Regions from separate parts of the Streptomyces sp. NPDC004647 genome, predicted to be linked through region 4. Evidence: riboswitches for the same ligand, from Rfam matches in the RefSeq annotation. Region 4 holds a riboswitch; each other region holds the start of a gene.
What was found. A riboswitch is a leader RNA that binds a small molecule or an ion and turns the genes downstream of it on or off. The one in region 4 is predicted to bind cobalamin.
Positions count from the first base shown of each region.

Region 1: linked by a shared signal. The riboswitch ahead of metE (5-methyltetrahydropteroyltriglutamate--homocysteine S-methyltransferase) and the one ahead of ABZW18_RS01100 (cobalamin biosynthesis protein) in region 4 are both predicted to bind cobalamin.
Region 2: linked by a shared signal. The riboswitch ahead of ABZW18_RS22130 (CbtB-domain containing protein) and the one ahead of ABZW18_RS01100 (cobalamin biosynthesis protein) in region 4 are both predicted to bind cobalamin.
Region 3: linked by a shared signal. The riboswitch ahead of ABZW18_RS24120 (ribonucleoside-diphosphate reductase subunit alpha) and the one ahead of ABZW18_RS01100 (cobalamin biosynthesis protein) in region 4 are both predicted to bind cobalamin.

Region 1 covers NZ_JBEXKU010000026.1:70,962-74,161, forward strand. The annotation lists gene metE (5-methyltetrahydropteroyltriglutamate--homocysteine S-methyltransferase) at 1-1,660, opposite strand, end outside; cobalamin riboswitch at 1,795-1,947, opposite strand; gene ABZW18_RS14280 (helical backbone metal receptor) at 2,100-2,819, shown strand; gene ABZW18_RS14285 (HhH-GPD-type base excision DNA repair protein) at 3,165-3,200, shown strand, end outside.
Region 2 covers NZ_JBEXKU010000050.1:48,964-52,163, forward strand. The annotation lists gene ABZW18_RS22120 (arpA protein) at 1-140, opposite strand, end outside; gene ABZW18_RS22125 (histidine phosphatase family protein) at 709-1,278, opposite strand; cobalamin riboswitch at 1,414-1,569, shown strand; gene ABZW18_RS22130 (CbtB-domain containing protein) at 1,655-1,822, shown strand; gene ABZW18_RS22135 (CbtA family protein) at 1,835-2,623, shown strand; gene ABZW18_RS22140 (ABC transporter ATP-binding protein) at 2,796-3,200, opposite strand, start outside.
Region 3 covers NZ_JBEXKU010000059.1:20,758-23,957, reverse strand. The annotation lists gene ABZW18_RS24130 (carbon starvation CstA family protein) at 1-458, shown strand, start outside; gene ABZW18_RS24125 (YbdD/YjiX family protein) at 455-682, shown strand; cobalamin riboswitch at 1,007-1,144, shown strand; gene ABZW18_RS24120 (ribonucleoside-diphosphate reductase subunit alpha) at 1,333-3,200, shown strand, end outside.
Region 4 covers NZ_JBEXKU010000002.1:47,723-50,922, reverse strand. The annotation lists gene ABZW18_RS01105 (cobyric acid synthase) at 1-482, opposite strand, end outside; gene ABZW18_RS01100 (cobalamin biosynthesis protein) at 479-1,510, opposite strand; cobalamin riboswitch at 1,749-1,880, opposite strand; gene ABZW18_RS01095 (hypothetical protein) at 2,155-2,406, opposite strand; gene ABZW18_RS01090 (inorganic phosphate transporter) at 2,442-3,200, opposite strand, start outside.

The DNA of each region.
Region 1 (3,200 bases), on a different contig from region 4:
GGGCGTAGCGGATCCAGTCCACCGTCATGGGCGCGGGCCGGGACACGTCCCCGGCGAGGACCGGGGGCCGGACGTAGCGGGTGCCGTAGGACTGGACCCAGCCGTGCCGGGTGGCCAGGAAGCCGTCCAACTGCTCGGCGAAGTACTGCACCATGTCGTTGCGTTCGGGTTCGCCGTGCACCAGTACGTCCAGGCCGGCCTTCTCCTGGAAGCCGATCACATCCCGGATCTCCTGGGCGATCCGCTCCCGGTAGCCGTCCTCGCTGAGCCGCCCGGAGCGCAGCCCTGCCCGGGCGGCGCGCAGTTCGGCGGTCTGCGGGAAGGAGCCGATGGTGGTCGTGGGAAGCGGCGGCAGGGCGAGCCGGGCGCGCTGGGCGGCCGTCCGCCGCTCGTACGGCTGCGGGCGCCGGGTGTCGGCGTCCGTGACGGCGGCGCTCCTGGCCCGTACGGCGGGGTCCTTGGTGAGGGCGGAGCCCTCGCGGGAGGCGAGCGCGGCGCGGGCCGCGGCGAACTGCGGGGCGACGGCCTCCCGGCCCTCGTCCAGGGCGCGGGCGAGCACCGAGATCTCGGCCGTCTTCTGCCGGGCGAAGGACAGCCAGCGGGTCACCTGAGGGTCGAGGTGGCGCTCGGCGGCGGCGTCCAGCGGTACGTGCAGCAGCGAGCACGAGGGCGCGGGGTCGACCCGCTCGGCAAGACCCAGGAGGGTGGCGAGCGTGCCCAGTGCCTTCTCCAGGTCGGTGGCCCAGATATTGCGGCCGTCGACGACACCGGCGACGAGGCGGCGGCCGGGCAGTCCGCCGTTGGCTGCGAGCGCGGCGAGATTCGCCGCGGCCGGTCCGGTGAAGTCCAGGGCCAGGCCCTCGACAGGCGAGCCGACGAGCACCGGCAGCGCCTCGCCGAGCGCGTCGAAGTACGAGGCGACGAGCAGCTTGGGCCGCCCGGGTACGGCGCACAGGTCGCGGTAGGCGCGCGCGGTGGCGCCGAGTACCGAGCCCGGCTGGTCCTGTACGAGTACGGGCTCGTCCAGCTGCACCCACCCGGCGCCTGCCTCGGCCAGATCCGCCAGCAGCGACGCGTACACCGGAAGCAGCCGGTCCAGCAGGGTCAGCGGCTCGAATCCGGCGTCCGCGTCCGGGCCCGGCTTGGACAGCATCAGGAAGCTGACCGGGCCGAGCAGCACCGGCCGGGCGGTGTGCCCTTCCTCCCTGGCCTCGATGAACTCGCCGGTCTGCTTGCGCGAGTCGGCGGTGAAGACGGTGTCCTGGCTCAACTCGGGGACGAGATAGTGGTAGTTGGTGTCGAACCACTTGGTCATCTCCAGCGGCGGCACCTCCGAGGTGCCGCGGGCCATGGCGAAGTACGTGTCCAGCTCGCCGAGCCCGGCGGCCCGGTGCCGGGCCGGAACGGCTCCGACGGCCCAGGCGGTGTCCAGCACATGGTCGTAGAGGGAGAAGTCGCCGGTGGGGATCTCGTCGATGCCCGCGTCCCGGAGCTCCTGCCGGGCGGCGGCGCGCAACGCGGCTGCCGTGCACAGCAGTTCGTCCTCGGTGGCCCGCCCGGACCAGTAGCCCTCGACGGCCTTCTTCAGTTCCCGGTCGGGCCCCTGCCGCGGGTAGCCGTGCAGGGTGGCCCGCACGCGTGCGGTGTTCGCATCGGTCACGGAACTCTCCTTCGCGAGTTCTTGAGCGACCTCGGGAAGGCGGATGGGGGACAGGCCCATGACGCCCTGCCACCGCCGACCCGCCCTCGAGGTCCCGGTTCGCCGCACCCCATGGCCGGGGCGCGGGCAGTGGCAGGTCTTCGGACTCGCGGGCGCGCCTTCCCCATGACGAGGTACGGCACCTACTGGCCGTCGCTTCCCGGACGTCTGGCGTCCAGTGCTGATGACGGCGGTCGTTCCCACTCACCGCTGCGGGGCAGTCCCGGATTTTCACCGGGTTCCCTCTTGCGACGCTCCCGCCTGGCGGGCGGGGCGAACCAGCTGCACGGCCAGCGTACCGCCGCACCACGGACCCGGGATCAGCCGCTCGGAATACGAACGGGATGCCGGCCGGGATGCGTACGGGTGCCGGCCGGTCCGGCGCCGTAGGGTCGCCGGTATGCGCGTCGTCTCGCTCGTCCCCTCGCTCACCGAGGCCGTGGCCGTCACCGCGCCCGGGCTGCTGGTCGCCGCGACCGACTGGTGCAGCCATCCGTCGGATCTCGACGTCGTACGGGTCCGGGGCACCAAGAACCCGGACGTGCCCGCGATCGTCGCCCTCGCTCCGGACCTGGTGATCGCCAACGAGGAGGAGAACCGGGAAGGCGATCTGGCCGCGCTGCGGGACGCGGGGCTGGATGTCCTGGTCACCGAAGTCCGCACCCTGGAGCAGGCGTTCGCGGAGCTGGAGCGGGTCCTGGTCGACGGCTGCGGGCTGGCCCGGCCCGGCTGGCTGGCGGAGGCGGAGGCCGCCTGGCGGGACGTACGGGCTCCGTCCGAACGCCGGACCGCGATCGTGCCGGTCTGGAGGCGGCCGTGGATGGTGCTCGGCCGGGACACCTTCGCGGGCGATTTGCTGGCCCGGCTCGGCGTCGAGAATGCGTACGCCGGGCACGCCGACCGCTACCCGCGCATTCCGCTCGAGGAGCTGTCCGCGGCGGGGGCCGATCTCGCCGTTCTCCCCGACGAGCCCTACCGCTTCACCGTGGACGACGGTCCGGAGGCGTTCCCCGAGCTGCCGTCGGCGCTGGTCAGCGGCCGCCATCTGACCTGGTACGGACCGTCGTTGGCCGAAGCGCCCGCGGTGCTCGGCGCGGCGCTGCGGGCAGCTCGCGGCTGAGCGGCCGCGCACGTGGGGTACGGCCGGCGGGCTGCCGGCGCAGGACAGCAGGACAGCAGGACAGCAGGACAGCAGGACAGCGGGACGGCAGGACGGCGGGACGGCGGGACGGCGGGACGGTGGGGCAGCGGAACAGCGGGACAGCAGGACGGCAGAGTGACGCGGGCGGATCCGTTGGTCACCCGGTGCCGGATGGCCCATCCTGGATCTGGCGGGACCGTCGCGAGGCCGGGCCCGCAGGATCGAAGCCCGGTTCGCCCGACCAGGGACGCAACCGCACGTTCGGAACGGAAAGGGGGATGGGGGAGCGGCTCCGGCTGACGGATGCCACACCCCTGACCAGCCATGGACATCACCATTCGGCTGTCACAGCAGCCGGAG
Region 2 (3,200 bases), on a different contig from region 4:
AGTACGCTGCATCCATCCGTCTCCAGCGCGCGCCGGGTGCGAGAAATTACGGACTTCCAGTCCGCACCCTCCGGCTCCGACAGGGGATAGCGGGCCGTGTCCACCACCCGCTCAAGCATCCGAGCTGCCGATGTGCTCATGAAGTTCCTCTCCACGCGCAAGCCCACCGCCCCGGCCCCCGGACATCCCGGGCCAATTCGGTGATTCCTGTCTTCGACGCCATGCAGCGTAAGCAACATGATCCACACACTGTCAAGGGCGCCACCGCCCCCAACAAGCCTGCGCCCGCAGTGTCTTACCGCCCTTCTCGCGAACCCCAGACGGGTTTAGCACATTCATTGCTCGCCATTCATGGCTCCGAGGTTGTCTGTGACACGCGACACTGAACGGTCCTCAACAAGACAGACAAAACTGGTATCTGACTGTTAGCCACCCGGACGAGCCGGGGCCGTACGACGATTGAGAGCGGCGCGAAGTGAGCTGCTCCCGGAACGGGAAATGCATCCAGCGCTCGGCACGGAACCGGACGCGGCTAACGGCAGGGACACGTTTCAACGCCCCAGGCCCGGCACACCACGGCACGGCACGGCACGGCAGGTGACGGTCAGCAAGGCCTCGGACAGGTGGGTGCGGTACGGAACGGGACAGATGCCCCCTGCACCACAGACTGCGAGTTGAGTTGACCGACCCGGGAGACCGCGGTTTGTTTCAACGCCCTGCCGGGGACAGGCGCAGATTCCACCGGCCGAGCCGTCCGCTGAGTTCCACCGCTGCCAGCGGTTCGACGTCCAGTCGCCAGAACGTCTGCGGCGGTAGGCCCAGCGCATGTACGAGGGCCGCCCTGATCACGGTCTGGTCGGCCACCACCAGCACCCGGCCCTCCTCGACGGCCGGCCGGCAGTCGAGCCACGACCCCACTCGGTCGCGGAGGGCGAGCAACGATTCTCCGCCGTGCGGGGCGGCAGCGGGGTCGGCGAGCCAGGCCGCGACCGCCTCCTGCTCCTGAGCGGCGACCTCGTCGAGGGTCCGGCCACGCCACCGCCCCATCGAGCAGGCCGCGAGTTCCGGAGCCGTTACCGCGGTCAGCCCCATCGCCTCGGCGGTCTGCCGGCATCTCAACGACGGTGCGGCGTAGGTCTGCCGTACGGCGGGCAAGGACGGGGCCTGCTGCCGCGCCCGGAGCAGGCCGCGCTCGTCGAGAGGGGCGTCGTCCTCGAAGCGCACCTCGCGCCGGGTCGCACCGGCTGCGGCCGCCAGCAGGGTCATCCGTACGGTCATCCCCCCGCCTCTCTTTCCAGCGCACTCCGGCGCATCCCGTTCCGGCGCACTCCGGCGCATCCGGCGCATTTCGCGGAGCGATCGTAGTCACAGTGCCGCCGCTGCGCCCGACGGGGGCTTGGCCGCGCCCCACGCAGGGCGGTACGGTCTGGAGGTTCATGCGACGGGGCGACGGAAGTCCGGTGAGAATCCGGGACGGTCGCGCCACTGTGTGCCGAGCAGCCGAAACACCCTGGATCGGGTGGTACGGCTGCCGGTGAGTCAGACCCCGCCTTGTCGCGCATGCTCCACCGAATGGGACGCGTGTTCCCCAGGGAGGTTCGCTGTGGCTCTGACCACCGCTTCCAGCTCCACGCCCACGACTGTCACAGCGCCTCTGCCGCTCAAGGCGATCGCGCCCTGGGCCCTCTTCTTCGGCGTGCTCATGATGGTTCTGCTCTACTTCGTCGGTGCCGAACAGGGCGCGACGGCCTTGTTCTCCGGCGAGGGTGTCCACGAGTGGGTCCACGACGGACGCCACCTGCTCGGCTTTCCCTGCCACTGATCCGGCGGAGACATGAACCACATCACCGTCAGATCCCTGCTCGTGCGCGGCATGATCGCAGGTGTCGTCGCCGGGCTGCTCGCGTTCGGACTCGCCTATCTGATCGGCGAACCGCACGTGGAGGACGCGATCGCCCTCGAGGGACAGGGCCACCACACCCATGGGGCGGCGGCCGCCACGCATGCGCACGAGGTCGAGGTCGAACTGGTCAGCCGGCCGGTGCAGTCGACTCTCGGCCTGGCCACCGCCGTCCTCGTCTACGGCGTGGCCCTGGGCGGTATCGCCGCCGTCGTCTTCTGCTTCGCGCTGGGCCGCGTGGGCCGCTTCAGCCCTCGGGCCACGGCTGCCCTGGTCGCCGGTGCGGCCTTCGTCACCGTTTCCCTGGTGCCGTTCCTGAAGTACCCCGCCAACCCGCCGGCCGTCGGTGATCCCGGCACCGTCGACCAGCGGACGATCCTGTACGTACTGATGATCGTCCTCAGCATGCTGCTGGGGCTGGGCAGCATCTGGCTGGGCCGGCGCCTGGCCGCTCGGCTCGGCGCCTGGGACGCGTCTCTGGCCGCAGGCGCGGTCTTCGCGCTGACCGTCGGTGCCGCATTCGTGTTCCTGCCGGCGGTCGACGAGGTCAAGTCCGACTTCCCGGCCGACCTGCTGTGGGGCTTCCGCCTCTCATCGCTGGCCATCCAGGCCCTGCTGTGGACGGCGTTCGGCGTTGTCTTCGGCAGGCTCGCCCAACGCGTGCTCAACCCGAGCCCGTCACGCGAAGGCGTCATTCCGCCGTCCGCCGCACCCGTCGGCTGAGGCGACTGACAGACACGACCGAGGACCCGCCGGGAGCACCCGGCGGGTCCTCGCCGTTATGCCCGCCTTCCACACCAGGTCACTCGGCCGGTGGCGATCCTGGTTCCCGCCCGCCTCTCCCGGCGCGCCTCTCCGGCGCGCCTCGTTCATGGCCGCGACCGAGCGCGTCCCCTCAGGAGTCGAGTACGAGCAGTTGGGCCTCGTCCTGTTCCCACCCGACGCACACGTCTGCGTCGAGGTCGCGCGGGGCCCGCGGACCCGCCGAGAGTTCGCGGACCATCAGGTCCTGCCCTCCGGCACGCAGGCGGTGACGGAGGGTGGCGCCGAGGTTGGTGGAGGACACCACCCGGCCGCTCGCGCTGTTCTCCGCGCGTACCGCCGGGATGAACGCCATGTGCTCCGGACGGATGGACACCGCGTACCGTTCGCCTACGGCTCCGCGATCCCTGACCCGGCCCACGCCCAGTTCGCCGAGGTCGACGACGGCCACGTCGTCCGAGCGTTCCATGACAGTGCACGGAAGCAGATTGGTGTCGCCGAGGAAGTTGGCCACCCAGTCGGTCACAGGATGCGCGTA
Region 3 (3,200 bases), on a different contig from region 4:
TTCCGCTGGCCTGGGACGCGGCCGTCACGCTCACCGCGAGCTGGCAGAAGGTCTTCTCCGAAGACCCGCGGGTGGGCTTCTTCGCTCAGCGTGACGCGGCCCAGGCCGGGATCGATGCCGGGAAGGTGCTGCCGCCCGCGAAGAACATGGACGAGATGCACACCGTGGTCACCAACACCACGGTCGACGGCGTCCTGGCGGCGCTGTTCGCGATCCTGATCGTCGTGGTGATCGCGGACGCCACGCGGGTGTGCATCAAGGCGGTCCGCAACCCGGAGGCCACACAGCTCAAGGAGACGCCTTACGTCGAGTCGAAGCTGGTCGCCCCGGCCGGGCTCATCCCCACGCAGGAGGAGAAGGCCGAACTGGTCGCGGCCGGGGTCGGCAGCGAGGGCGGGATCCGGAAGGACGACACCCCGGACTCCGACTCCGCTCCCGTCTCCGGGGGGCCGGTGTGAGTGCCGGGACCGTAAGGGCCGGGCGCGCCCGGACCGTACGGAGGGCCGTCTCGCGGATCCGCTGGTTCTGGCGCGAGGCGTCGGGCGAGGCTGCGTACGACCGGTACGTCGCCCATGCGCGGACCTGCGACCCGGAGGCAAAGGTGCTGACCCGGCGGGACTTCGAGCGGCAGCGCACCGATGCGCGGGAGGCCGATCCGCGCGACGGCTTCCGCTGCTGCTGAGCGGCACGCGATACGCCGCACGCGGTACGGATGGAAGCGGGCCGCCGCCCCAGGACCGGGGCGGCGGCCCGCTGTCCGTTCCGCTCCCCGTGCGCACCCGCCCGCACGGGGGCCGGGCGCCGGCATCGTTCGGGCACGCGTACGGCAGTCAAGGCCGTGAAGCACCGGCCGACCGGCCCGCGCAGACATCCCGAAAGGAAATCCTGACCGTGCAAGGCGCCCGCTTCCCCGTGCTGCGGCGGCCTGCCACCTGTACCACAAGTGTTCCCCTGCAAACCGCACCCCCGAAGTCACGACACTACATGTGGTGTTGCACGCGGTCGGCAACACAAGATGTATGCTCGTGCTCGCTGTCCACGCAGGGGAATCCGGTGCGAATCCGGAACTGTCCCGCAACGGTATGAAGTGCGCATGTTCGCGTGCTTCCTAGTCCGATGACCTGCCGGCAGCCTGCCCTGCTCGACCGAGCCGGGCGACCAATCGTCCGGGCCTCGCGGGTTGGGCCGGTGGACGCTGCGCGGTGTGCTTGCCCTGCCCTGGGTGCGGTACGCCCGCATGCGCCCGTCGAGCACCCCTCGCGGCCCCAGCCGAGCGAGGGAGAGCACCACGTGACCATCGCGCCCGCACCGCTTGCGGCAGACACGGAGCCTGTGTCACCCGAATCCGCCACGGATTCCGCCGCGGTCGTGGACAGCACCGTCACCGACGGCCCCGGCACCGCGCTGCTGCGTACCCTGACCGACCTCACCGCCGATCTGCCCGCGACCGACGCGGGCAGGGTCGCCGCAGCCGCGCTCCGCGGCCGCCACGCGGGTTCCGACGAGGCCGAGTTGCGGGAACTGGCGACCGAGGCCGCCGCCGGTCTGATCTCGGAGGACCCCGAGTACTCCCGGCTCGCGGCGCGGCTGCTCACCCGCGCCATCGCCGACGAGGCGGCCGGTCAGGGCGCGGACTGCTTCACCGCCTCGGTCGAGGTCGGCCACCGCGAAGGTCTGATCGCCGACGGCACCGCGGAGTTCGTACGGCTGCACGCCGCCCGGCTCGACACGCTGGTCGAGGTCGCCATCGCCGACGGCGCCGACGACCGCTTCGGCTACTTCGGCCTGCGCACCCTCTACAGCCGGTACCTGCTGCGCCACCCCATCACCCGTCAGGTCATCGAGACCCCGCAGCACTTCATGCTGCGAGTGGCCTGCGGACTCGCCGAGACCTCGCTCGATCCGGCGGCGGGCCCGGACCGTGCGGTCGGCGAGGTCACCGCGCTCTACCGGCTGATGAGCCGGCTGGAATACCTCCCCAGCTCCCCCACGCTCTTCAACTCCGGCACCCGGCACCCGCAGATGTCCTCCTGCTATCTGCTGGACTCGCCGCTCGACGAGCTGGACTCGATCTACGACCGCTACCACCAGGTCGCGCGGCTGTCGAAGCACGCGGGCGGCATCGGTCTGCCGTACAGCCGCGTGCGGTCCCGCGGCTCCCTCATCCGCGGCACGAACGGGCACTCCAACGGGATCGTGCCGTTCCTGCGCACCCTCGACGCCTCGGTCGCCGCGGTCAACCAGGGCGGCCGGCGCAAGGGCGCGGCCTGTGTCTACCTGGAGACCTGGCACGCGGACCTGGAGGAGTTCCTGGAGCTGCGCGACAACACCGGTGAGGACGCGCGCCGCACCCACAACCTCAATCTCGCGCACTGGATCCCGGACGAGTTCATGCGCCGCGTGGAGGCCGACGCCGAGTGGTCGCTGTTCTCCCCGGTGGACGTGCCCGACCTCGTCGACCTGTGGGGCGAGGAGTTCGACAGCGCGTACCGCGAGGCGGAGGCCGCGGGCCTGGCGCACAAGCGGGTCCCGGCCCGCCAGCTCTACGCCCGGATGATGCGCACCCTCGCGCAGACCGGCAACGGCTGGATGACCTTCAAGGACGCCGCCAACCGGACCGCCAACCAGACGGCCGAACCCGGCAAGGTCATCCACTCCTCCAATCTCTGCACCGAGATCCTGGAGGTGACGGACGACGGCGAGACGGCCGTCTGCAACCTGGGCTCGGTCAACCTCGGCGCGCACCTCGGCCCCGACGGCGAGATGGACTGGGAGCGGCTGGACGCCACCGTCCGTACCGCCGTGACCTTCCTCGACCGTGTCGTGGACGTCAACTTCTACCCGACGCCTCAGGCATCGGCGTCGAACGGGCGGTGGCGGCCCGTCGGCCTCGGCGTCATGGGCCTCCAGGACGTCTTCTTCCAGCTGAAGCTGCCCTTCGACTCCCCCGAGGCGACCCTGCTCTCCACGCGGATCGCCGAGCGCATCATGCTGGCGGCGTACGAGGCCTCCTGCGACCTGGCCGAGCGGCACGGGCCGCACCCGGCCTGGTCCTCCACCCGTGCCTCGCGCGGAGTTCTGCACCCGGACCACTTCCCGGACGCCGTCGCGGAGCCCGTCCTGGCGGAGCGCTGGGAGGCGCTGCGCGCCCGTATCGCCTCCACCGGCATGCGCAACTCGCTGCTGCTCGCGATCGCGCC
Region 4 (3,200 bases):
ATCACCGCGTCATACGTGCCCCGCAACTCCTCCAGGCACGCCACCACGGTCCCGAGCAGCTCCTCCTGGCGGCTCGCGTACGGCTCCGCCCGCCCGGCCGCCGCGGCCGACGGCGCCTTCCCCGGGGCCACGACTTCCCCGAAGTACCCGCGAGCGCTCATCTCACCGACCGGCTTGCCCAGCAGCACGACCTGACTGCTGCGGTCGCCGCCCGGCTTGAGCAGCACGGGATTCATCAGCGCCGTCGGCTCGATCCGCGCGGCCGCCGCCTGCATGGCCTGCGCCCGGCCGATCTCCGCGCCCTCGCGCGTCACAAACGAATTCAGCGACATGTTCTGGGCCTTGAACGGTGCGACGGAGATGCCCTTGCGGGCGAGCCACCGGCAGATGCCCGCAGTGACCACACTCTTCCCCGCGTCCGAGGTGGTGCCGGCGACCAACAGCCCGCCACCGGGGCGGCTTCCGCCTCTCGTGCCACTCATCGCTTCCCCTTCCCTGCGCCCGGAACGAGCCGGGCACCCGGGTCCCGTACGGCAGCGGCGCCGCCCCACGCCGTACGCCGCGCCCGCCGCGCGCTCAGTGCGCCGCACAGCAGGCGTCCGGCCAGGCAGACGCCCAGTGCGGCCGCGCCGACGCGCTGCGACAGCCGCACCGCACGGTCGATGTCCGCTGAGGCCACCGGCCGGTTCTCCGCGCCGAGTACGGGCCGGTGTTCGGTCCGGCCCGCGTACGCGAGGGTGCCGCCGAGCCGGACTCCGAGCGCGCCGGCGAATGCCGATTCGACCGGTCCGGCGTTCGGGCTGGGGTGCTTGCGCGCGTCGCGGCGCAGTACACGCCAGGAGCCGCGCGGATCCGGCCCGGCCAGCACCGTGAGGGCGGCGGTGAGCCGTGAGCCGGGGAAGCCCAGTACGTCGTCGAGCCGGGCCGCGGCCCAGCCGAAGCGCAGGTGGCGCGGCGACCGGTGACCGACCATCGCGTCGAGGGTGTTGACCGCGCGGAAGCCGACCAGGCCCGGCACGCCCGCGACGCCGCCCCAGACCAGCGCACCCACCACCGCGTCCGAGGTGTTCTCGGCGACGGACTCCACGACGGCGCGCGCGATCTGCTGCTCGTCCAGGGCGTACGGGTCCCGGCCGCACAGGTGCGGCAGCCGCTCCCGGGCCACCTCGACGTCCCCGGCGGACAGCGCACTTCCCACGGCGCGCGCCTCACGGCCCAGCGACGCGCCCCCCAGTACGGCCCACGTGGCGGCGGCGGTCAGCGATACGACGGCGGCGGGGGAGTGGCGTACGGCGCGGGTCAGTCCGGCCGCCACGGCCACCGCGCCGCCCACGCACAGCGCGGTGTGCAGCGCGCCGGATCCGCGGTGGTCGCGCCACAGCCGGCGCTCCACGGCCGCCGCGGCCCGTCCGAAGGCGGCCACGGGGTGCCCGCGCCGCGGATCGCCCGCGACGAGGTCGCCGGCGAAGCCGAGGGCGGCACCGCACGCGAAGGCGTGATCGGTACGCATCGGATCAGATCGCCGTCACGCCTCGGCGGGGTGGCACGGGTGCATGGTCCACCCTGCGCACCGTCCGCCCGGACCCGGGGGCAGCCCCATCACCCGTACGGATGGCGGAGGAGCATCGTGGGCCGGAGGGGGCTCCTGAAACATGCCCTGGGGACGGATGGGGTGTACGGCGGCGGCCGGGCATGGCGACATGTCCTCACTCAGGGTCCGCGCCCTGGTTCGACGTAGCCGGCGGTGAGAGTCTCCTGGCTCCCGGATCGGCGCATCCCCCGGCCTTCCAACCCGTCTGTACGGGCCGTGACTTCTCGGGTGGGGGAGCGCTCCCCGGTGACAGTGGCGGGACCGCGCCGGATTCGCACCGGCTTCCTCTCCTGCCGCCGTTTGGCTCCGGCAGTCCACCACGCCCCGGGGAGCCCGTCAACTTGCCTTTGACCTGCGACGGGAGAGTGTGCGAAGGCCCACACACGGGCCGGATCGCCGCGTCGAGTCGGCTCCGAGCCGGAAAGTGCTGATCGAAGAATCGAAAAGTCGGCTCGGTCAGTGACCGACGCCGGGCCGTCCGGGCGGCCGGTGGTCCAACAGCACCGCGGGGCCGGAGCGCCGTTCGGCACTCCGGCCCCGTGGTGCGGTGGGACGTCCCGCGGTCAGGCGACGATCAGATGGATCCCGTAGGCGACGGCGGCAACGCACAGCCCGAAGCAGGCGTACGCCCCGGTGCGCGCGAGCGATGTGGCGCCGGCGGTCGCGGCCACGGCCGCCGTGCCGTCCGGCTGCGGCAGGCCCTGCTGCTTGCGGGAGATGCCGACGATCCCAAGGGTGAACAGGCCCACGATCCCGACGGTCACCACGAGGCTGACGCCGAAGACCTGGCCGAGTGCTGCCCAGTCGATGTCCATGGCGGTTGCTTTCCTTATCCGGACTCAGGCCTGGGCTAGGCCGTGGCCTTGACGGTGGCGGGCTGGTGCGGGTCGGCCGTGTCGCCGGCGAGGGCAGCGGGCTCGGCCTCGGCGGTGGAAGCGGGCGCGGAGCCGGCGGAGTGCGCGGCGCCGCGGGACTGCGGCGGGGCGACGGTCCGAAGGCCGGCCGTGATGACGCCGACCGGCTCCGCGGTCCCGTCCTCATTGACGTTGGTGTGGTCCACCGCATTGCGGCGGGCGAACCACCAGATCGTGCCGCACGCGGCGAGCGCGAGGACCGCGACGGCGGCGACGCCCCAATTGCCCAGGCCCGCCAGCAGTGCGGCGGCCGCCGCGACAAGACCGGCGGCAGGCAAGGTGAGCCCCCACGCGGCGACCATGCGGCCGGCCGTGGACCAGCGGACCAACCCGCCCTTGCGGCCCAGGCCGGAGCCCATGACCGAGCCGGAGCAGACCTGGGTGGTGGAGAGCGCGAAGCCGAGGTGCGAGGAGGCGAGGATGACGGTCGCGGCGCCGGTCTGGGCGGCGAAGCCCTGCGGCGGCTGGATGTCGGTGAGGCCCCTGCCCATGGTGCGGATGATCCGCCAGCCGCCCAGGTACGTACCGAGCGCGATGGCCACGGCGGCCGAGACGATCACCCACGTCGGAGGGTCGGCCTGTGGGGCGACCACGCCGCCGGAGATGAGAGCCAGGGTGATCACACCCATGGTCTTCTGCGCGTCGTTGGTGCCGTGGGCCAGCGAGACCAGTGCAGCCGAGGCGATCTGCCCGGC